DNA from 3 places in the Streptomyces sp. NPDC048057 genome. Region 1 is predicted to be linked to each of the others. Evidence: riboswitches for the same ligand, from Rfam matches in the RefSeq annotation. Region 1 holds a riboswitch; each other region holds the start of a gene.

Region 1 (6,661 bases):
GTGACGAGGTTCCGCGGGAGCCGGCACCCGGTGCCGGTGGACCGCCGCCGGCACCCGAGTCGTCGCACAGACGCCGTACGGGCGGCCCGTCCGGTCCGAAGGACCGGGGGGCGCACGCGGGGCACGAACGAGGGGCGGGTACGGGTTCGACGGAGCCGGTCGCACCGCCCGCCGAGCAGCAGCAGCCCGGTCAGCCGGCGGGCCGGGCCGGTGCCAGGCGCACGGCGGAGAGCAACGGGAAGAAGCGTGCCGGCCGTGACCTGCGGGCGGCCATAGGGGTAGGCGTCGGCCTCGGTGCGGTGATCATCGCGTCGCTCTTCTTCGTCAAGGCCGTGTTCGTCGGCGTGGTCGTGGTCGCGGTCGTGGTCGGCCTGTGGGAGCTCACCTCCCGGCTGGCGGAGCGCAAGGAGATCAAGGCTCCGCTGGTGCCGCTCGCCGTCGGTGGTGCGGCGATGGTCGTCGCCGGGTACGTGCGCGGTGCGGAGGGAGCCTGGGTCGCCACGGCGCTCACGGCGCTCGCCGTGCTGGTGTGGCGGATGACGGAGCCGCCCGAGGGGTACCTGAAGGACGTCACGGCGGGGATCTTCGCCGTGTTCTACGTGCCGTTCCTGGCGACCTTCGTCGCCATGATGCTCACGGCCGACGACGGTGCCCGGCGCGTGTTCGCGTTCCTGCTGCTCACGGTGGTCAGCGACACCGGCGCCTACGCGGTCGGCTGGCGCTTCGGCAAGCGCAAGCTCGCTCCGCGCATCAGCCCCGGGAAGACCCGCGAGGGGCTGTTCGGGGCGGTGGGCTTCGCCATGGTGGCGGGCGCGCTGTGCATGCAGTTCATGATCGACGACGGCACCTGGTGGCAGGGCCTGCTGCTGGGCCTCGCGGTGGCGGTCAGCGCGACGCTGGGAGACCTCGGCGAGTCGATGATCAAGCGTGACCTCGGCATCAAGGACATGGGCACGCTGCTGCCGGGCCACGGCGGCATCATGGACCGGCTGGATTCGTTGCTGCCGACGGCGCCGGTGGTTTGGCTGCTGTTCGTGGTGTTCGTAGGAAGCGGCTGACCTGCGGCTTCACGGTGAAGGGCTTGTTATCCACAGGATGGCGAGCCCTTCGTCGTATCTCTGCGACACTGGATGGACCATGCCCAAGCCCGGAGAACTCACATTCATCGCGCCCCGCGGAGCCAAGAAGCCCCCGAGGCACCTTGCCGACCTCTCGCCCGCCGAGCGGAAGGACGCCGTCGCCGCGATCGGCGAGAAGCCCTTCCGCGCCAAGCAGCTGTCGCAGCACTACTTCGCCCGGTACGCGCACGACCCGGCTCAGTGGACCGACATCCCTGCCGCCGCGCGGGAGAAGCTGGCCGCGGAGCTGCTGCCCGACCTGATGTCGGTCGTGCGGCACATCTCCTGCGACGAGGACACCACCCGCAAGACCCTGTGGCGGCTGCACGACGGGACGCTCGTCGAGTCCGTGCTGATGCGCTATCCCGACCGGGTGACGATGTGCATCTCGTCCCAGGCCGGCTGCGGGATGAACTGCCCGTTCTGCGCCACCGGCCAGGCCGGGCTCGACCGCAACTTGTCGACCGCGGAGATCGTGCACCAGATCGTGGACGGGATGCGGTCGCTGCGCGACGGCGAGGTGCCCGGCGGCCCCGCCCGGCTGTCGAACATCGTCTTCATGGGCATGGGCGAGCCGCTGGCGAACTACAAGCGGGTGGTGGGCGCGATCCGTCGGCTCACCGACCCCGAGCCCGACGGCCTCGGGCTGTCCCAGCGCGGGATCACGGTCTCCACCGTCGGTCTGGTGCCGGCGATGCTGCGCTTCGCGGACGAGGGCTTCAAGTGCCGGCTCGCGGTGTCCTTGCACGCCCCGGACGACGAACTGCGTGACACCCTCGTCCCGGTGAACACCCGCTGGAAGGTCCGCGAGGTCCTGGACGCCGCGTGGGAGTACGCGGAGAAGTCGGGTCGTCGCGTCTCCATCGAGTACGCGCTGATCCGCGACATCAACGACCACGCGTGGCGCGGTGACCTGTTGGGCCGGCTGCTCAAGGGGCGGCGCGTCCATGTGAACCTGATCCCGCTGAACCCGACTCCGGGGTCGAAGTGGACCGCGTCCCGGCCGGAGGACGAGCGGGCCTTCGTCGCAGCGATCGCGGCCCACGGGGTCCCGGTCACGGTGCGGGACACCCGGGGGCAGGAGATCGACGGGGCGTGCGGACAGCTCGCCGCGTCCGAGCGCTGACGACGGGGGTCGTGCACGGGTCGGGTCGCGAGGCGGGCGCACTGCGCCTTCAGCGTGCGGGGTGCGCAGGCACCCGCCCCTGCCGCCGCCTGCGGCTGACCTTGTAGTCTGACCCGTACATCTGCATAAATCCGACAGGGGAGCGCCACAGCGCTGAGAGTGCGGTACCCATCAGACCGCAGACCCTCTGAACCTCGCCCAGGTCATTCTGGGTAGGAAGTTCGGTCACCACTCAAGCTGTTGCGCCCTGCCCGCGTCTTCGACGAGACCGGGCCGGGCCGCGTCTCTTCCTGGCCACCCCCAGGAGGAATCGATCCGTGAGCAGTATCAGGAAGAAGACGGTCGCCGCGCTGGCCGCGGCGCTCGGCGTGAGCGTGCTCGCCGCCTGCGGCGGGGAGTCCTCCGGTGACTCCGGAGCCAAGGACGGCGACGGCAAGGGCTCGAAGACGGTCACGCTGGTGAGCCACGACTCCTTCGCCGCCTCCGAGGCCGTGCTCAAGGAGTTCACCCGGCAGACCGGCTACACGGTCAAGGTCCTCAAGAGCGGGGACACCGCGGTCGCGCTCAACAAGGAGATCCTGACGAAGGGCTCCCCGCAGGGCGACGTGTTCTTCGGCGTCGACAACACCCTGCTGTCCCGCGCGCTCGACAACGGCCTCTTCACGCCCCACGAGGCCAAGGGCCTCGACCAGGTGCCGGCGACCGTGCAACTCGACAAGGACAAGCACCGGGTCACCCCGATCGACACCGGCGACGTCTGCGTCAACTACGACAAGAAGTACTTCGCCGACAAGAAGCTCGCGCCGCCGCAGACCTTCGAGGACCTGGCCAAGCCCGAGTACAAGGACCTGCTCGTCGTGGAGAACGCGGCCACGTCCTCCCCGGGCCTCAGCTTCGTCCTCGGCACCGTCGCGCACTTCGGCGAGGACGGTTGGCAGGACTACTGGAAGCAGCTCAAGGGCAACGGAGTCAAGGTCGTCGACGGCTGGGAGCAGGCGTACAACGAGGAGTTCTCCGGGTCCGCCGGGGGCAAGAAGGCCAAGGCCGACCGGCCGCTGGTGGTCTCGTACGCCTCCAGCCCGCCCGTCGAGGTGCTGTTCGCCGACCCGCAGCCGGCCGAGGCGCCCACCGGGGTCGCCACCGGGACCTGCTTCCGGCAGGTCGAGTTCGCGGGCCTGCTGAAGGGCGCGAAGAACGAGGCCGGCGGCAAGGCCCTGCTGGACTTCATGGTCTCCAAGACGTTCCAGGAGGACATGCCGCTGAACATGTTCGTCAACCCGGTGGTCAGCGGGGCGAAGCTGCCCGAGCTGTTCACCCGGCACGGCGCGGTGGTCGAGAAGCCGACGACGCTGGCGCCCGACACCATCTCCAAGAACCGTGAGCAGTGGGTTCAGACGTGGTCCTCGCTCGTGGTGAAGTGACCCGGCCCGCGGCGGGGCGCCGCGGCCGGGCGCCCCGCACGGGGAACGCGACACGGCTCGCCCTGATGGCGCTGCCCGTCGCGTTCTTCGGCGTCTTCTTCGCGTACCCCGTGGCCGCGATCGTCGGCCGCGGGCTGCGGGACGGCGGGCGTTGGCAGTTCGGGCGCATCGGCGAGGTGCTGGGCCGCCCGGACGTCCTCGACGTGCTGTGGTTCACCACCTGGCAGGCGCTGGCGTCGACCGCGCTCACCCTGTTCGTCGCGCTGCCGGGGGCGTACGTCACGGCCCGCTACGACTTCCCGGGCAAGCGGCTGCTGCGGGCGGTGGTGACCGTGCCGTTCGTGCTGCCGACCGTCGTCGTCGGCACCGCCTTCCTGGCGCTGCTGGGTCGCGGCGGACTGCTCGACGAGGCGTGGGGGATCCGCCTCGACACCACTGTGTGGGCGATCCTCCTCGCCCACGTCTTCTTCAACTACGCCGTGGTGGTGCGGACCGTGGGCGGCCTGTGGGCGCAGCTCGACCCGCGCCAGGAGGAGGCGGCGCGAGTGCTGGGCGCGGGGCGCTTCGCCGCCTGGCGCACGGTCACGCTCCCGGCGCTCGCGCCGTCCCTGGCCGCCGCGGCGCTGATGGTCTTCCTCTTCACCTTCACCTCCTTCGGCGTGGTCCAGATCCTGGGCGGGCCCGGCTTCTCGACCCTGGAAGTGGAGATCTACCGGCAGACCGCGCAACTGCTGGACCTGCGCACGGCCGCCGTCCTGACCCTGGTGCAGTTCGCCGCCGTCGGCGCGGTGCTGGGCGTGCACGCGTGGACGGTACGGCGCCGGGAGGGCGCGTTGACGCTGGTGGACCCGGCCTCCACCGCCCGCCGGCCGCGCGGGGCGCGGCAGTGGGCGCTGCTCGGCGGGGTGCTGACCACGGTCGTGCTGCTGGTGCTGGTGCCGCTGGGCGTCCTGGTGGAGCGCTCGCTGTCCACTCCCGACGGCTACGGCTTCGACTACTACCGGGCGCTCGGCTCGCTCGACGCGAGCGGGGGCGCCTTCCTCGTACCACCGGTGCACGCCGTGGGGAACTCGCTGCGGTACGCGCTGGCCGCGACCGCGATCGCGGTCGTCGTGGGCGGGCTCGCGGCGGCGGCGCTGGCGCGGCGGCCCGGGCCCGAGGGGCGGGAGCGCGGGGCGGGGCGGCTGGTGCGTGGCTTCGACGCGCTGCTGATGCTGCCGCTCGGGGTCTCGGCGGTGACGGTGGGCTTCGGCTTCCTGATCACGCTCGACGAGCCGCCGTTGGACCTGCGGGCCTCGTGGATCCTGGTGCCGCTGGCGCAGGCGCTGGTCGGGGTGCCGTTCGTGGTGCGCACCATGCTGCCGGTGCTGCGGGCGGTCGACGGGCGACTGCGGGAGGCGGCGGCGGTCCTCGGGGCGTCGCCGCTGCGGGTGTGGCGGGAGGTGGACCTGCCGTTGGTGCGGCGGGCGCTGCTGATCTCCGCGGGCTTCGCGTTCGCCGTGTCGCTCGGCGAGTTCGGTGCGACCGTCTTCATCGCCAGGCCCGACAACCCGACGCTGCCGGTTGCCGTCGCCAGGCTGCTGGGGCGGCCCGGCGAGCTCAACTACGGGCAGGCGATGGCCCTGAGCACGATCCTGATGGTGGTGTGCGCGGGCGCGCTGCTGTTGCTGGAGCGGATCCGCCTGCGCACGACCAACGGCTCGACCGGGGAGTTCTGATGCTCGTACTCGACGACGTGACCGTACGCTTCGGGGCGCGGGCGGCGCTCGACGGCGTGGACCTGACGGTCGCCGACCACGAGGTGGTCTGCGTCCTCGGGCCCAGCGGCAGTGGGAAGTCCACCCTGTTGCGGGTGGTCGCCGGATTGCAGCGGGCGGACCGGGGGCGGGTGTTGCTCGCCGGCGCCGACCAGACGGGCGTACCGGTGCACCGGCGCGGCCTGGGCCTGATGTTCCAGGACCACCAGCTCTTCCCCCAGCACGACGCGGGCGGGAACGTCGCCTTCGGACTGCGGATGCGGGGTGACGGGCGGGAGGCGCGACGGGCGCGGGTCGCGGAGCTGTTGGAACTCGTCGGGCTGCCCGGCGCGGAGCAGCGCGCGGTCGGCTCGCTGTCCGGCGGCGAACAGCAACGGGTCGCGCTGGCGCGGGCGCTGGCCCCCGAGCCTCGGCTGCTGATGCTCGACGAACCGCTGGGACAGCTTGACCGCGGGCTGCGGGAGCGCCTGGTGGTGGAGTTGCGGGCGCTCTTCGGGCGGCTGGGGACGACCGTGCTGGCGGTCACGCACGACCAGGGCGAGGCGTTCGCGCTCGCCGACCGCGTGGTGATCATGCGGGAGGGCCGGATCGCCCAGACCGGTGCGCCGCTGGAGGTCTGGCAGCGGCCTGCCGACGCCTTCGTGGCGCGGTTCCTCGGCTTCGACAACGTGGTCGCCGCCACCGTCAGCGGGTCGGTGGCGGACACGGCGTGGGGCAAGCTGCCGCTGCTGGACCCGGCCGGGGACGGCGAGCGCGAGGTGCTGGTGCGGCCCGCGGGGGTGCGGCTGACGGACCCGGAGGAGGGCCTGCGCTGCACGGTCGAGGCGCGGACCTTCCGGGGCGACCGGGTCGCCGTACGGCTGCGGCCGGCGACCGGCCCCGTACTGGAGGCGGAGGTGCCGCTGCGGGATGCCCCCGAGGAGCACGCCGAGGTGGGGGTCGTCTTCGCGGCGGAGGACGTGGTCGTCCTAGCCCCGTAGCGGGGCCACGGCCAGGGTGGCGACCGCCCAGGTCAGCGGGGCGAAGACGGCGAGCAGGGCGAGCACCCGCAGGGCGGTGGCGGCGCGCAGGGTGTTCGCGGGGGTGCCCAGGCGCCGCAGCTCCTCGCGGGTCGTGGTGCGCAGGGCGCGCGCCTCGGACGTGGAGACCAGGAGCGTGGCCGTCGAACAGGCGATCACCAACGTCGTGCCCAGGCCCGTGAGCGGACCGAAGGGACGGGCCCCGCTGCCGGACAGCATC
Region 2 (6,661 bases), on a different contig from region 1:
GCAATGTCGGGCAGGGTGAGCCAGTCGGGGACGAGGGCATCGATCTTTGCGTCAATCTCGGTCACGGGACAAGCCTGCCATCTGGGACCGACAGTGGGTAGCGGGAGCCCCCGGCCGACTGCCGCCATACGAGCGTCCCGCGGGGCGGACCGCCTGGTCAGCGGCGTGCCGCGGGGGCGGGTGCGCCCTAGCTGGACGCGGCCTTCAGGGGGACCGAGGGGTCCGCGGCGAGCCGGCGGTCCAGCCGTCCGCCGGCCTGGACGAGGCGGCGGCCCTGGGCCAGGTCGCGCGGCCGGCCGACGGCGAGCAGCGCGACGAGCACGCCGTCCCGTAGCCACAGCACCGACCAGGTGGGGTCGGCGGGGCTGCCGCGCCACACGAGCGCGTCGGCGTCCGCGTGATCGCCCGCGTACTGCACGAACCGGCCGAACTGCTCGGACCAGAAGTACGGCACGGGGTCGTAGGCCTCCGGCGGCTCGGCTGCCGCCGTGGCGCCGACCGGTCCGGCGGCGGCCAGCTCGGCGATGACGTTGGCGGCGACGGTGCGCGGGCCCTGGAGCGCGTTGTCCCAGTGGTGCACCAGCAGGCGGCGGTCGTAGCGGGCCGAGGGGAAGGAGGCGCAGTCCCCCACGGCGTACACGCCGCTCAGCGAGGTGCGCAGATGCGCGTCGGCGGTGACCGCACCGTTCGGGTCGGTGGCGATCCCGGAGCCGGCGAGCCAACCGGTGGCGGGGCGGGCGCCGATGCCGACGACGACGGCCTCGGCGGGGATGCGCCGCCCGTCGGCCAGGACGACGGTCCCGGGCTCGACCCCGGCCACGCGCGCGCCGGTGACCAGCTCGACGCCGGCTTCCGCGTACCACTGCGCCATGGGGGCGGTGACCTCGGCGGGCAGGGCTTCGGCGAGGGGGCGGTCGGCGGCCTCGACGACGGTGACGGCGCAGCCGGCCTCCCGGGCGGCGGTGGCGAACTCGGCGCCGATCCAGCCGGCGCCCACCACGACGACGTCGTGCTGTCGACCGAGGACGGGCTTGAGCCGCTCGGCGTCGTCGAGCGTGCGCAGCAGGTGGACGCCGGGGACGGAGGCCGTGCCGGGCAGGGTGACGGGCTCGGCGCCGCTCGCGATGACCAGGACGTCGTACGGGACGGGCCCGGCTTCGGTGTCCAGCTCGCGCGCGGCGTGGCGCAGCCCGGTCACCTCGCAGCCGAGCCGCAGCTCCACGGCGAGCGCCTCGAAGTCCACGTCGAAGGCCGAGTCCTCGGCCTTGCCCAACAGGACGGCCTTGGAGAGCGGGGGTCGGTCGTAGGGCTGGTGGGGTTCGGCGCCGATCAGGGTGACGGGGCCGGTGAAGCCCCCTTCCCGCAGGGCGACGGCGGTCTGCACACCGGCCATGCCCGCACCGACGATGACCACGCCTCGTGCCTGCTGCTGTGTCTGCTGCTCGCTCACCCGTCAACCTTACGCACCTGACGACTCGTCAGAAAAGTGGGGTGTCACCCCGCCCGCCACGCCCGTGCCCGATGCCCGTACGTCGGCGCGGACGGGCGCCGCACCCCTCGCGCCGACGTCCGACCCCTACGGCACCTGTTCCACGACGCTCGTCCCGCTGCCCTCCTGGGACTCCCACTCCCAGCTCTCCTCCAGCCGGATGCGCCCGTCGGGCAGCTCCACCACGGTCGAGACGCAGTGCCCCGACGAGGTGCTGCCGTCGTCTCGCAACTGGACGTAGCGGAAGTCCAGCCGGTCGCCTTCGCGGGTGCCCACCAGATGGCCGCGGACCACGTCCCCGCCCTCGTAGTGGGCCCAGATCCGGCCGTCCTGCTCCCGGTACGCAAACCGGGTGCGGACGCCGACCTGACCCGGCGCCTGATCGGCGACGGGAGACAGCACGAGTCCGTCGAGCGAGCCTGCCACGGTGAACCGTCCTTTCGCGCTCCTGCACCCCGACCGCCCCCGGAGCACGGCGTCCCACCGGCCCCGACCGCCCTTACGGCACGTCACGGGCTGGGGTTAGGGTGGCCACCGTAAAGCACCCGCGGGAGCCCGGACGCACCGGGCTGAGAGGGAGGCTGGGCGGCCTCCGACCGTACGAACCTGATCCGGGTCATGCCGGCGAAGGGAGGAGCTGAAGACCCATGCCGCACGCTCTTGCGCCATCGGGCACCCCCGAGCCACCGCGGACGACCGGGCCACCACAACCCGCCGAAGCTCCCGCACCGCAGTCCGCGCCGTCATCCACACCACGTCCCACACCACGGCCCGCACCGCACCCCGCACCCCCACCCGTGGCGCAGTCAGCACCGCTGCCCCCACCGACGACGCGCCCCGCCGACGTGCTCGTCATCGGCGGCGGCGTCATCGGGCTCGTCACGGCCTGGCGCACCGCACAGCGCGGCCTGCGCGTCACCGTGGTGGACCCGACGCCCGGCGGGGGCGCCGCGCAGGTCGCGGCCGGCATGCTCGCCGCCGTCACCGAACTCCACTACGGGGAGCAGGCACTGCTCGCCCTCAATCTGGAGTCGGCGCGCCGCTACCCCGACTTCGCCGCCGAACTCGACCAGGCCAGCGGAACGGACATCGGCTACCGCGCCTGCGGCACCCTCGCCGTCGCCCTCGACGCCGACGACCGCGCCCATCTGCGGGAGCTGCACGCACTCCAGCAGCGCTCCGGACTGGCGTCCGAATGGCTCACCGGCCGTGAGTGCCGCCGCCTGGAGCCGATGCTGGCACCGGGCGTACGCGGCGGGCTACGGGTCGACGGCGACCACCAGGTCGATCCGCGGCGGCTCGCGTCCGCGCTGCTCACGGCCTGTGGCCGGGCCGACGTCACCTTCCACCGGGATCGGGCGGCCCGGCTGCTGGTGGACCGCGACCGGGCCGTGGGCGTCGCCCTGGCGGACGGCACCCGGCTGGCCGCCGACCAGATCGTGCTCGCCGGGGGCAGCATGAGCGGCCGGCTCGACGGACTGCCCCCGTCCGTACGCCCACCGGTGCGGCCGGTGAAGGGGCAGGTCATCCGCCTCCAGGTGCCCGCGCCCTATGCCCCCTTCCTGTCCCGGACCGTGCGCGCGGTCGTCCGCGGCAGCCATGTCTATCTCGTGCCCCGCGAGAGCGGGGAACTCGTCATCGGCGCGACCAGCGAGGAGTTGGGCTGGGACACCACCGTCACCGCCGGCGGGGTCTACGAACTGCTGCGGGACGCCCATGAACTCGTCCCCGGCATCACGGAACTCCCGCTCACGGAGACCCGCGCCGGACTGCGGCCCGGCTCGCCCGACAACGCCCCGCTGCTCGGCCCGACCGAGCTGCCGGGCCTGCTGCTGGCCACCGGCCACTACCGCAACGGCGTCCTCCTCACGCCGCTCACCGGCGATGTGCTCGCCGCGGCCCTGACCGACGGCGTCCTGCCCGAGGAAGCCCATCCCTTCACCCCCGCTCGCTTCACTCCCGTCCCTCAGGAGCAGCCCGTATGAACAGCTTTCCCCTGGTTGTCTCCCTCAACGGCGAACGGCGTGAACTCGCCACGCCCACCACGCTCGCCGCCCTGGTCGCCGAGGTGACCGCGGCCCCCGCCGGCGTCGCCGCCGCCGTCAACGAGACCGTCGTCCCGCGCAGCGCCTGGCCCGGCACGCTCCTGGGCGACGGCGACCGCGTCGAAGTCCTCACCGCGGTGCAGGGAGGGTGATCGACATGGCCGACGACCTGCTGACCATCGGCGACACGACCTTCACGTCCCGACTGATCATGGGGACGGGCGGGGCGCCCAGCCTCGACGTCCTCGAACGCTCCCTCGTCGCCAGCGGCACCCAGCTCACCACCGTCGCGATGCGCCGCGTCGACCCCTCGGTGCAGGGCTCCGTGCTCTCCGTGCTGGCCCGCCTCGGCATCCGGGTCCTGCCGAACACCGCGGGCTGCTTCACCGCCGGCGAGGCGGTGCTCACCGCCCGCCTGGCCCGTGAGGCGCTGGGCACGGACTGGGTCAAGCTGGAGGTCGTCGCCGACGAGCGGACCCTGCTGCCCGACCCGGTCGAGCTGCTGGACGCCGCGGAGATCCTGGTCGACGACGGCTTCACGGTCCTGCCGTACACCAACGACGACCCCGTGCTCGCGCGCCGGCTGGAGGACGTCGGCTGTGCCGCGGTCATGCCGCTGGGCTCGCCCATCGGCTCCGGTCTCGGCATCCGCAATCCGCACAACTTCCGGCTGATCGTCGAGCAGGCGGGCGTGCCGGTGGTGCTGGACGCCGGGGCGGGCACCGCGTCGGACGCCGCGCTCGCGATGGAGCTGGGCTGCGACGCGGTGATGCTCGCCTCCGCCGTCACCCGGGCGCAGGAGCCGGCGCGGATGGCCGAGGCGATGCGCTACGGGGTGGAGGCGGGCCGGCTGGCGTACCGGGCCGGCCGCATCCCCCGCCGCCACTTCGCCGAGGCGTCCTCGCCCACCGACGGCATGGCCGCGCTCGACCCGGAACGCCCCGCCTTCTAGCCCCGGGGCCGGGGCCTCCCCCGGCCCTCCGTCCAGTCCCCGCAGGTCACAACTCGGCCCCGGAGTCGACGCAGGGTTGCTGCAAGGCGGCGGCCCGGGGTGCGGTCGGGCGGGGGTGTCGGCGCCGGCTCGTAGAATCGGTGCGTGGACACGACCCTCCAGGACCCGCTCGTCGGGCAGCTGCTCGACGGCCGCTACCGCGTCGACGCGCGCATCGCCGTCGGCGGGATGGCCACGGTCTACCGAGCCGTGGACACCCGGCTGGACCGGGAGCTCGCGCTCAAGGTGATGCATCCGGCGCTGGCCACGGACGCGACGTTCGTGGAGCGCTTCATCCGGGAGGCCAAGTCCGTCGCCCGGCTCTCGCACCCCAATGTCGTCGGCGTCTTCGACCAGGGCGCCGAGGGGGCGTACGTCTATCTGGCCATGGAGTACGTGGCCGGCTGCACCCTGCGGGACGTGCTGCGCGAGCGCGGAGCGCTCCAGCCCAGGGCCGCGCTCGACATCCTGGAGCCGGTCCTCGCGGCGCTCGGCGCGGCGCACCGGGCCGGTTTCGTCCACCGCGACATCAAGCCGGAGAACGTCCTCATAGGCGACGACGGCCGCGTCAAGGTCGCCGACTTCGGTCTCGTACGGGCCGTGGGATCGGTCACGAACACCACCGGCAGCCTCCTGGGCACGGTCTCCTACCTCGCGCCCGAGCAGATCGAGGACGGCACCGCGGACACGCGCACGGACGTGTACGCCTGCGGCGTGGTGCTCTACGAAATGCTCACGGGCGGCAAGCCGCGCACCGGCGGCACGCCCGCCCAGGTCCTCTACCAGCACCTGAACGAAGACGTGCCGCCCCCGTCGGTGACGGTCCCCGGCCTCGCCCTGGAGCTGGACGAGCTGGTCGCGACCGCGACCGCCCGCAATCCCGAGGTCCGTCCGTACGACGCGGTGGCGCTGCTCGCCCAGACGCGCACGGCACGGGCGGCGCTCAGCGAGGAGCAGCTCGACCTGGTGCCGCCGACGGCGCTCACGGGCTCGGACTCTCCCGCCGAGACCACGGGCAGGCGCAAGGGCAAGGGCGCGAAGACCGGGGCCCTCGCCCGGCGCGGCGGCGCCGACGAGCGGACGGACGTCCTGCCCCGGCTGCTGCCGCCCGAGGTCGGCCGCGTGGAGCACACGGCCCGGCTGGCGACGCCCCCGGGGCCGCCGTCGGACGGCCCGTCGCGCCGCTCCTTCCGCCCGGGGCTCCCGCGCCGCGGGGTGCTCACGATCGTGGTGGCGGTGCTCGCCGCCTTCGCCATCGGCGCCGGCGTCTGGTACATCAACTCCGGCCAGTTCACCCGGGTGCCCGCCGTCATCGGCAAGACCGAGGCCGACGCCCGCCAGCGGATCGAGGACGCCGGGCTGGACGTGAAGGGCGTGCGGCGCGAGTTCAGCGAGACCGTCGAGCGGGGCACGGTCATCGGCTCGGACCCCGGGACGAACGAACGTATACGGGGCAACGGCTCGGTGACGCTCGTCGTCTCGCGCGGCCCCGAGGTCGTCCGGGTCCCCTCGGTGACGGGGGACCCCCTCGCCACCGCCGAGGACAAGCTCCGCAAGGCGGGGCTGGCGCCCGGCGTGGTGACGAGGGAGTTCAGCGCGGACGTCCCCCAGGGCTCGGTGATCCGTACGGATCCGGCCGCGGGCGCCGGCCGCAGCCCGGACTCCGCGGTGGCGCTCTTCGTCAGCAAGGGCGCGCCGGTCGAGGTGCCGGACGTGACGGGCGACTCCGTCGAGGAGGCCACCGACGAGCTGGAGGGCGAGGGCTTCAAGGTCGTCGTCGCCCCCGAGCAGGTGAACGCCCCGCAGGAGGCGGGCACCGTGGCCCGGCAGTCCGCGGCCGAAGGCACGCAGCTGGCCACCGGCGACACGATCACGCTGACGGTCTCCAAGGGGCCGCGCATGGTCGCCGTGCCGGACGTGGGCGGCCGTTCCGAGGCCGACGCGAAGAAGGCGCTGGAGGATGCTGGATTCGTGGTGAAGGTCGAGAAGAGCTTCCCGTTCCTCGGGGACAAGGTCGGCGGCCAGTCGCCGTCGGCGAACGAGCGCGCCCCCGAGGGCAGCTCGGTCACCATCACGATCAAGGGACTGTAGGCAGACGCATGCGCAACCCCGTCGGCGGCCACGTACCGGTGGCGG
Region 3 (6,661 bases), on a different contig from region 1:
CGGCGCCGGCACCGCCACCTTCCAGGCGGCCTGGCTGCTCAACGGCGGCCAGAAGAACGACATGGACCGCCTCCAGGACGTCCACCTCCAGTGGATGTCCCGGCTGGACGCCGTCGTCGAGGAGGACGGCCACCTGCTGCTGCACTCCGACACCACCGCGTACCTGGAGTACGGCGAGACGATCGAGGACGTGAACGACACCGTCCACGAGATCCTCACCCGCAACGACGCCGACGAGTGCTGGGACCTCTTCCGCAAGATGACCAAGCGGTTCGCCTTCCGCGACGAGGAGGCGGGGCCCCTCGCGGTGCGCGAACTGCTCTCCGCGTACGGCGGCAACCGGATCGTGCACGGGCACAGCCCCATTCCGTACCTGCTCGGCGAGGTCGGCACGGAGGACGGCGAGGACGGGGACCGCCCGGTCGTCGAGGGGCCGCATGTGTACGCGGACGGATTGGCGATCGCCATGGACGGCGGCGTCACGATGGCCGGAAAGCTGCTCGTCGTCCAGCTTCCGCTACCCGGCTGACGCAAGCCGGGTACGCGTTTTACCTAAACCCCTGTCACTCCGTGCCGTAACCGCTCTACCATCGGCCTAACCGACGCAGGCACTCCTCCACCCACGCCCAACCGCCCGTCCGGGACGGGTGTTTCCGGCCTTACGGAGCATCGGGGGATGCACATGAACAGCGCTCCGCACCTGCAGAACGAGGACCGCGCCGAGTTCGAGCGCCTCCTCGAAGACGCGCTGCGCAACGCCCATGAACGGCCCGATCTCGCCACCGTGGGGCAGCGGCTGAACGCGGCCCAGCTGCGCACGATGGCCCTGAACGCCACGGCGCTGATCACCGCCTCCGCCGCGCCCGAGTACGAGCACTACGTCAGGATCCGCGAAGAGGCCCGTTCGCCCTCCGCCGCGTCCGCCGGCGACCGGGACCGGCCCAGGATCCACGTCGACGGCGACGGCAGCGGCGCCGGCTTCGCGGCCGTGGTCGCGGTGCTCGCCCCGGTCCTCGCGGGCATCGCCGCCCTGCTGTTCCTGCTGGTCGGGTACGTCCTCAAGATGCTCGACCCGCCGCCGTCGTTCGCCCAGACCATGGTGTCGGCCGGCTGGTTCTTCGCCGCCCTCACCGCCGCGGCGATCCTGTACGCGGGGGTCGGGCTCCTGCGCACCGCGCTGCGCAACAGCGCGACGCAGCTGCCGGCCGAGGAGATGTCGAACGAACTCCCCGACGAGGTGGCGCGCGCCAAGGACGCCTGGCTGCACGCGGTGCTGGAGCGCGGCGTCCTGCCGTTCCTGCGGATCGCGCTGGAGGACCCGGCCGCGGACCCGGTGTCCGGAGCGCCGCCGCGGCCCGTGACCCGCATACCGAAGGTCGGGTACGACAGCCCGGACTACTCCAGTCCGAGCGAGGGCAAGTCGGCGGGGCAGCGGCCCACCTTCACCAGCCCCGACTTCACCAGCCCGGACTTCGGGGGCCCCGAGAACCGCCCGGAGTGACCTGGCCGCGCCGTGGCACCGCCGCGGTACGAGGGTGCGGCCGCGAGGCGCGCACCGTACCCCCGTCCCCCCGAGTTCCCCTGACTCCTCGTGCTCCCCGGTCGGCCGGCCGCGCGGTCGGTCGGTCCCGCGGCCGGTCCGTCGGGCCGGTCGTTCAGTCAGCCGGTCACTCGGCCATCGGCAGGTACACCCTGTTCCCGCTCGCCGCGAACTCCTTGGACTTCTGGAGCATCCCCTCGGTGATCTCCTCCGCCGTCGCGTCCGGTGCGGAGGCACCGCCGAACTGCTCCGAGATGCTCTGGCTGATCTTCATCGAGCAGAACTTCGGGCCGCACATCGAGCAGAAGTGCGCCGTCTTCGCCGGCTCGGCCGGCAGCGTCTCGTCGTGGAACTCGCGCGCGGTGTCCGGGTCGAGCGCCAGGTTGAACTGGTCCTCCCAGCGGAACTCGAACCGCGCGTCGGAGAGCGCGTCGTCCCACTCCTGCGCCCCCGGGTGCCCCTTGGCGAGGTCCGCCGCGTGCGCCGCGATCTTGTACGTGATCACCCCGGTCTTCACGTCGTCCCGGTTGGGCAGCCCCAGGTGCTCCTTGGGCGTCACGTAGCAGAGCATGGCCGTGCCCCACCAGGCGATCATCGCCGCGCCGATGCCGGAGGTGATGTGGTCGTACGCCGGTGCCACGTCCGTGGTGAGCGGGCCGAGGGTGTAGAACGGCGCCTCCTCGCAGATCTCCTGCTGGAGGTCGATGTTCTCCTTGATCTTGTGCATGGGCACGTGCCCGGGGCCCTCGATCATCGTCTGCACGTTCATCCGCTTGGCGATCTTGTTCAGCTCGCCCAGCGTCTTCAACTCGGCGAACTGCGCCTCGTCGTTGGCGTCCGCGATCGAGCCGGGCCGCAGCCCGTCACCGAGGGAGTACGTCACGTCGTACGCGGCGAGGATCTCGCACAGCTCCTCGAAGTGCTCGTACAGGAACGACTCCTTGTGGTGCGCCAGGCACCAGGCGGCCATGATCGAGCCGCCGCGGGAGACGATGCCGGTCTTGCGGCGGGCGGTGAGCGGCACGTACCGCAGCAGCACGCCGGCGTGCACCGTCATGTAGTCGACGCCCTGCTCGGCCTGTTCGATCACGGTGTCCTTGTAGATCTCCCAGGTCAGCTCCTCCGCCCTGCCGTCGACCTTCTCCAGCGCCTGGTACAGCGGCACGGTGCCGATCGGCACGGGGGAGTTGCGCAGCACCCACTCCCGGGTGGTGTGGATGTTGCGACCGGTGGACAGGTCCATGACCGTGTCGGCGCCCCAGCGGGTGGCCCAGGTCATCTTCTCCACCTCCTCCTCGATGGAGGAGGTCACGGCGGAGTTGCCGATGTTGGCGTTGACCTTCACCAGGAACCGCTTGCCGATGATCATCGGCTCGATCTCCGGATGGTTGACGTTGGCCGGCAGCACCGCGCGGCCGGCCGCGATCTCGTCCCGCACGACCTCGGGGGAGACGTTCTCCCGCAGGGCGACGAACTCCATCTCGGGGGTGATCTCGCCGCGGCGGGCGTACGCGAGTTGGGTCACCGCCCGGCCGTCCCGACCGCGCCGGGGCTGGCGCGGGCGCCCGGGGAAGACCGCGTCCAGGTTGCGCAGTCCACCGCGGGGCGAGGTGTGCTTGATCCCGTCGTCCTCGGGGCGCACGGGCCGGCCCGCGTACTCCTCGGTGTCGCCGCGGGCGACGATCCAGCTCTCGCGCAGCGGGACCAGCCCACGGCGCACGTCGGTCTCGACGGTGGGGTCGGTGTACGGGCCGGACGTGTCGTACAGCGTCACGTCCCGGCCGTTGGTGAGGTGCACCTGACGGACCGGCACCCGCAGGTCGGGGCGGGAACCCTCGACGTATGCCTTGTGCCAGCCCGGTGTGCGGGCGCCGTCGACAGCGGGTTCGACGGCAGGCGTGCGTGCGTCCTGAACGGTCATGGAAGACCTACTCCCTACGCCGGCATTACCCGGTAACAGGTTCGGCGGTCGACGCAGCGGTGTCCGCGACGTGTGGCGGGCCGGCGCTCTCGCGGCCGGCCCTGCAGTACGTCTACGGAGGTCAGCGCCCTCTCAGCCCGGTGCTCCGAGCTCCCGCGTGTGCAAAGGTGGCACCACGCTAGCGTCATTTCTGGCGTGCTGACCAGGGGGCCCCTGCCGTTCTTGCGATGATCGGTCGGTGACGTCATCACCGCCCGGCCCCCAGCAGGGCCCTGCTCCCCAGCCCGCGCCCGGCCAGGAACACGGCCACCAACACGGCCACGGACACGGCCACGGACATGGGCACAGCCACGGGCACGGGCCCGCCGCGCCCGTCTCGCGGCATCTGCGTCGGGTCATCGCCGCGGTGCTGATTCCTTTCGCCACGGCCGTCGCCGTGGGTCTGGTCGTCCTGTGGCCCGGCTCCGCGCCCGGCCACGAGCGCACCGGCGTGGGCTTCGACCGACAGACCGAACAGGCCACGGTGACCCGGATCGAGCGCATCGACTGCAAGTCCGTGAACTCCGCCCAGGTGCCCGCGACCGGGGACACCAGCACGCCCCAGGGGCGGGAGGCGATCGCCGCGCAGGAAGGCGAGTGCAAGAAGGCCACCATCAGGATCGACTCCGGCCAGCACAAGGGCCGCGTCTTCGCGGAGGTCGTCCAGCCGGACGCGGTGCGGCAGTTGGAGAAGGACCAGGAGGTCGTGGTGGCGTACGCCCCGGACGCTCCGCCGGACCTCCAGTACGCCGTCATCGACGTGAACCGGAAGGTCCCGCTGGCGGTGGTGGCCGGGATCTTCGCCCTCGCCGTGGTGCTGGTGGGGCGGATGCGCGGGGTGATGGCGCTGATCGCGCTGGTCATCTCGTTCGCCGTACTGACGCTGTTCATCCTGCCGGCGATCTTGGCGGGGTCCAATCCGCTGGTGGTCGCGGTGGTCGGGGCGAGCGCCATCATGCTGATCGCGCTCTACATGTGTCACGGGCTGACGGCGCGCACCTCGGTCGCGGTCCTCGGCACGCTGATCTCGCTGCTGCTGATCGGGCTGCTCGGCTCGGTCTTCATCGAGTGGGCGGTGCTGTCGGGCAACACCGACGACAACACCGGCCTGATCCACGGTCTCTATCCGGAGATCGACATGAGCGGTCTGCTGCTGGCGGGGGTCATCATCGGCTCGCTCGGGGTGCTCGACGACGTGACGGTGACCCAGACCTCGGCCGTGTGGGAGCTGCGGCAGGCGGATCCGACCATGGGGCCGCGGGCGCTGTACCGCGCGGCCATCCGGATCGGCCGCGACCACATCGCCTCCGTGGTGAACACGCTGGTGCTCGCCTACGCGGGTGCCGCACTGCCGCTGCTGCTGCTCTTCACCATCGCGCAGAGCGGGGTGGCGACGGTCGCCAACAGCGAGTTGGTGGCGGAGGAGATCGTCCGGACCCTCGTGGGGTCGATCGGACTGGTCGCCTCCGTCCCGGTGACCACCGCGCTCGCGGCGCTGGTGGTCTCCGCCGACCGTCCGCAGCCCGGCGGGGCGGTGCCCGCGAGCCGTGGTTCGGGCCGGGGCCGGCGCCGCAAGAAGTAGCGGCGCCAGGGCGTGTCCCAGGGCCGCTCAGCCCGCGTTCTCCCCGGTGAGGATGGACCTGAGCACCTGTTCCAGGTCGGTGTCGAAGTCGCCGAAGGTCCGCTCCTGGCCGAGCGGGACCAGGCGATCGGTGCGGTCGAGGAAGGCGACCACGGGGGCGGCGCTCACCTGGAAGTACGCGCAGTCCCCGCCGACCTGGAGCCGGATGCCCAGGTCGGCGAGTTCGCCGGGGCCCATCGGCGCGATGTGCACGTCGCCGTCCCCGCTCGGCCCGACGATTCCGTCGAGCAGCAGATCGCGGCTGAAGGCCCAGGTCACCGGGGCGTCACCGGGCAGGTGGAAGGTCATCCGCACGGCGTACGGATCCTCGACCTCGTACCGGAGCTCCACCGGGATCCGGAACGAGAGCTCCTCGGAGACAAGGAAGTTCATCAGGACCTCGGCCTGGACCGACTCGTCGCGCATCGTGTACCCCGCAGTGAAGGAGGCCCGGATCGGGCCTGGTTGGCAGCCTTCTGGATGAAGTCAGCAGAAAACGGGTCAGGGAGGATACCCCTGAACCTCTCCCAACAATCGTGCTGTATGCGACCAGAGGACTACAAGGAGTGATTTTTCAGATACTGATAGAGAAGGCGAGGGAACCCAGCAGGCTGCCTATCCCCGTTCTCAGTTGCTCGATCGCCGGGAGCAATCGTTCCTCCTGGTCGAGCGGGAGGGATATCGCCATCGCGGCGGCGCCGGAGCCGGCGGTGATGGGGATGGCGGCGCAGACCGTGCCGGCCGCGTACTCCTGGCGTTCGATCACGGAGTCCATGCGCCTGCGCGCCGCGATCCGGTCCAGCAGGGTGCGCCGGTCCGGTACGGAGCAGGGCGTCAGGGGCCGCACCGGGTAGCGGTCGAGGTGGTCGTGGAGGGCCGCCTCGTCGAGCTGGCCGAGCAGGCACTGCCCGAGGGCGTGTGCGTGCCCGGTCGCGCGGAAGTCGGCCCACTCGCGGACTGCGGGGGCGTGCGGGGCGTCGGCGATGCCGGCGATGTCGATCTCGCCCTCGCGGTAGACCGCGAAGTAGACGGGCACGCCGATCGCGTCCCGCCAGTGCTCCAGCGACTCCTCCAGCTTGCTGCGACGATTCTGCGCCGTCGCGCCGACCGGGGTCAGCCGCTCCAGGGCGTCCCCGAGTACGAACACCCCCTTCTCACGGCGCAGATACCCCTCGTGCGCCAGGGTGCGCAGCAGGTGGTACGCGGTGGGAAGGGGGAGGCGGGCCTGCCGGGCCAGCACCTTCGCGGGCGCGCCCGCCGGGTGCGCGGAGGCCGCCTCCAGCAGTCTGAGCGCCCGCTGCACGGATGTGATCAGGGTGGGGGGAGCACCGTCGCTCGCCGCCGTGGCCACGAATCACCCCCAGAATGTCCTGACGTGGTGACGGACGACTCGCCCGCCCGCGGGGGCCGTCCCCGTGGATCCGCCGCGCCGGGCTGCCCGGGTTCCCACGTCTCCCCGACGGGGGAGCGCTCGCGGGTGCACAACAGGGCGCACTAGGGGTGGTGAAACCGGATGCCCAGCGGCGGACTGCCACTGTAA

What was found. Region 1 has a riboswitch for thiamine pyrophosphate ahead of AB0E05_RS08595 (thiamine ABC transporter substrate-binding protein). Riboswitches for the same ligand answer to the same signal wherever they lie in the genome.
Region 2: another riboswitch for thiamine pyrophosphate. It lies ahead of thiO (glycine oxidase ThiO); the one in region 1 lies ahead of AB0E05_RS08595 (thiamine ABC transporter substrate-binding protein).
Region 3: another riboswitch for thiamine pyrophosphate. It lies ahead of thiC (phosphomethylpyrimidine synthase ThiC); the one in region 1 lies ahead of AB0E05_RS08595 (thiamine ABC transporter substrate-binding protein).

The regions. Positions count from the first base shown of each region.
Region 1 covers NZ_JBEZNF010000006.1:91,126-97,786, reverse strand. Annotated here, with positions in the region: gene AB0E05_RS08605 (phosphatidate cytidylyltransferase) at 1-1,058, shown strand, start outside; gene rlmN (23S rRNA (adenine(2503)-C(2))-methyltransferase RlmN) at 1,138-2,244, shown strand; TPP riboswitch at 2,371-2,481, shown strand; gene AB0E05_RS08595 (thiamine ABC transporter substrate-binding protein) at 2,562-3,665, shown strand; gene AB0E05_RS08590 (iron ABC transporter permease) at 3,731-5,383, shown strand; gene AB0E05_RS08585 (ABC transporter ATP-binding protein) at 5,383-6,402, shown strand; gene AB0E05_RS08580 (hypothetical protein) at 6,391-6,661, opposite strand, start outside.
Region 2 covers NZ_JBEZNF010000016.1:37,266-43,926, forward strand. Annotated here, with positions in the region: gene AB0E05_RS19975 (Rv2175c family DNA-binding protein) at 1-65, opposite strand, end outside; gene AB0E05_RS19980 (FAD-dependent oxidoreductase) at 188-1,450, opposite strand; gene AB0E05_RS19985 (hypothetical protein) at 1,577-1,915, opposite strand; TPP riboswitch at 2,027-2,139, shown strand; gene thiO (glycine oxidase ThiO) at 2,287-3,474, shown strand; gene thiS (sulfur carrier protein ThiS) at 3,471-3,686, shown strand; gene AB0E05_RS20000 (thiazole synthase) at 3,692-4,486, shown strand; gene pknB (Stk1 family PASTA domain-containing Ser/Thr kinase) at 4,631-6,616, shown strand; gene AB0E05_RS20010 (deoxyribonuclease IV) at 6,625-6,661, shown strand, end outside.
Region 3 covers NZ_JBEZNF010000004.1:235,321-241,981, forward strand. Annotated here, with positions in the region: gene AB0E05_RS06380 (metallophosphoesterase) at 1-529, shown strand, start outside; gene AB0E05_RS06385 (hypothetical protein) at 677-1,501, shown strand; gene thiC (phosphomethylpyrimidine synthase ThiC) at 1,668-3,461, opposite strand; TPP riboswitch at 3,456-3,628, opposite strand; gene AB0E05_RS06395 (YibE/F family protein) at 3,700-5,082, shown strand; gene AB0E05_RS06400 (SsgA family sporulation/cell division regulator) at 5,110-5,547, opposite strand; gene AB0E05_RS06405 (IclR family transcriptional regulator C-terminal domain-containing protein) at 5,696-6,472, opposite strand.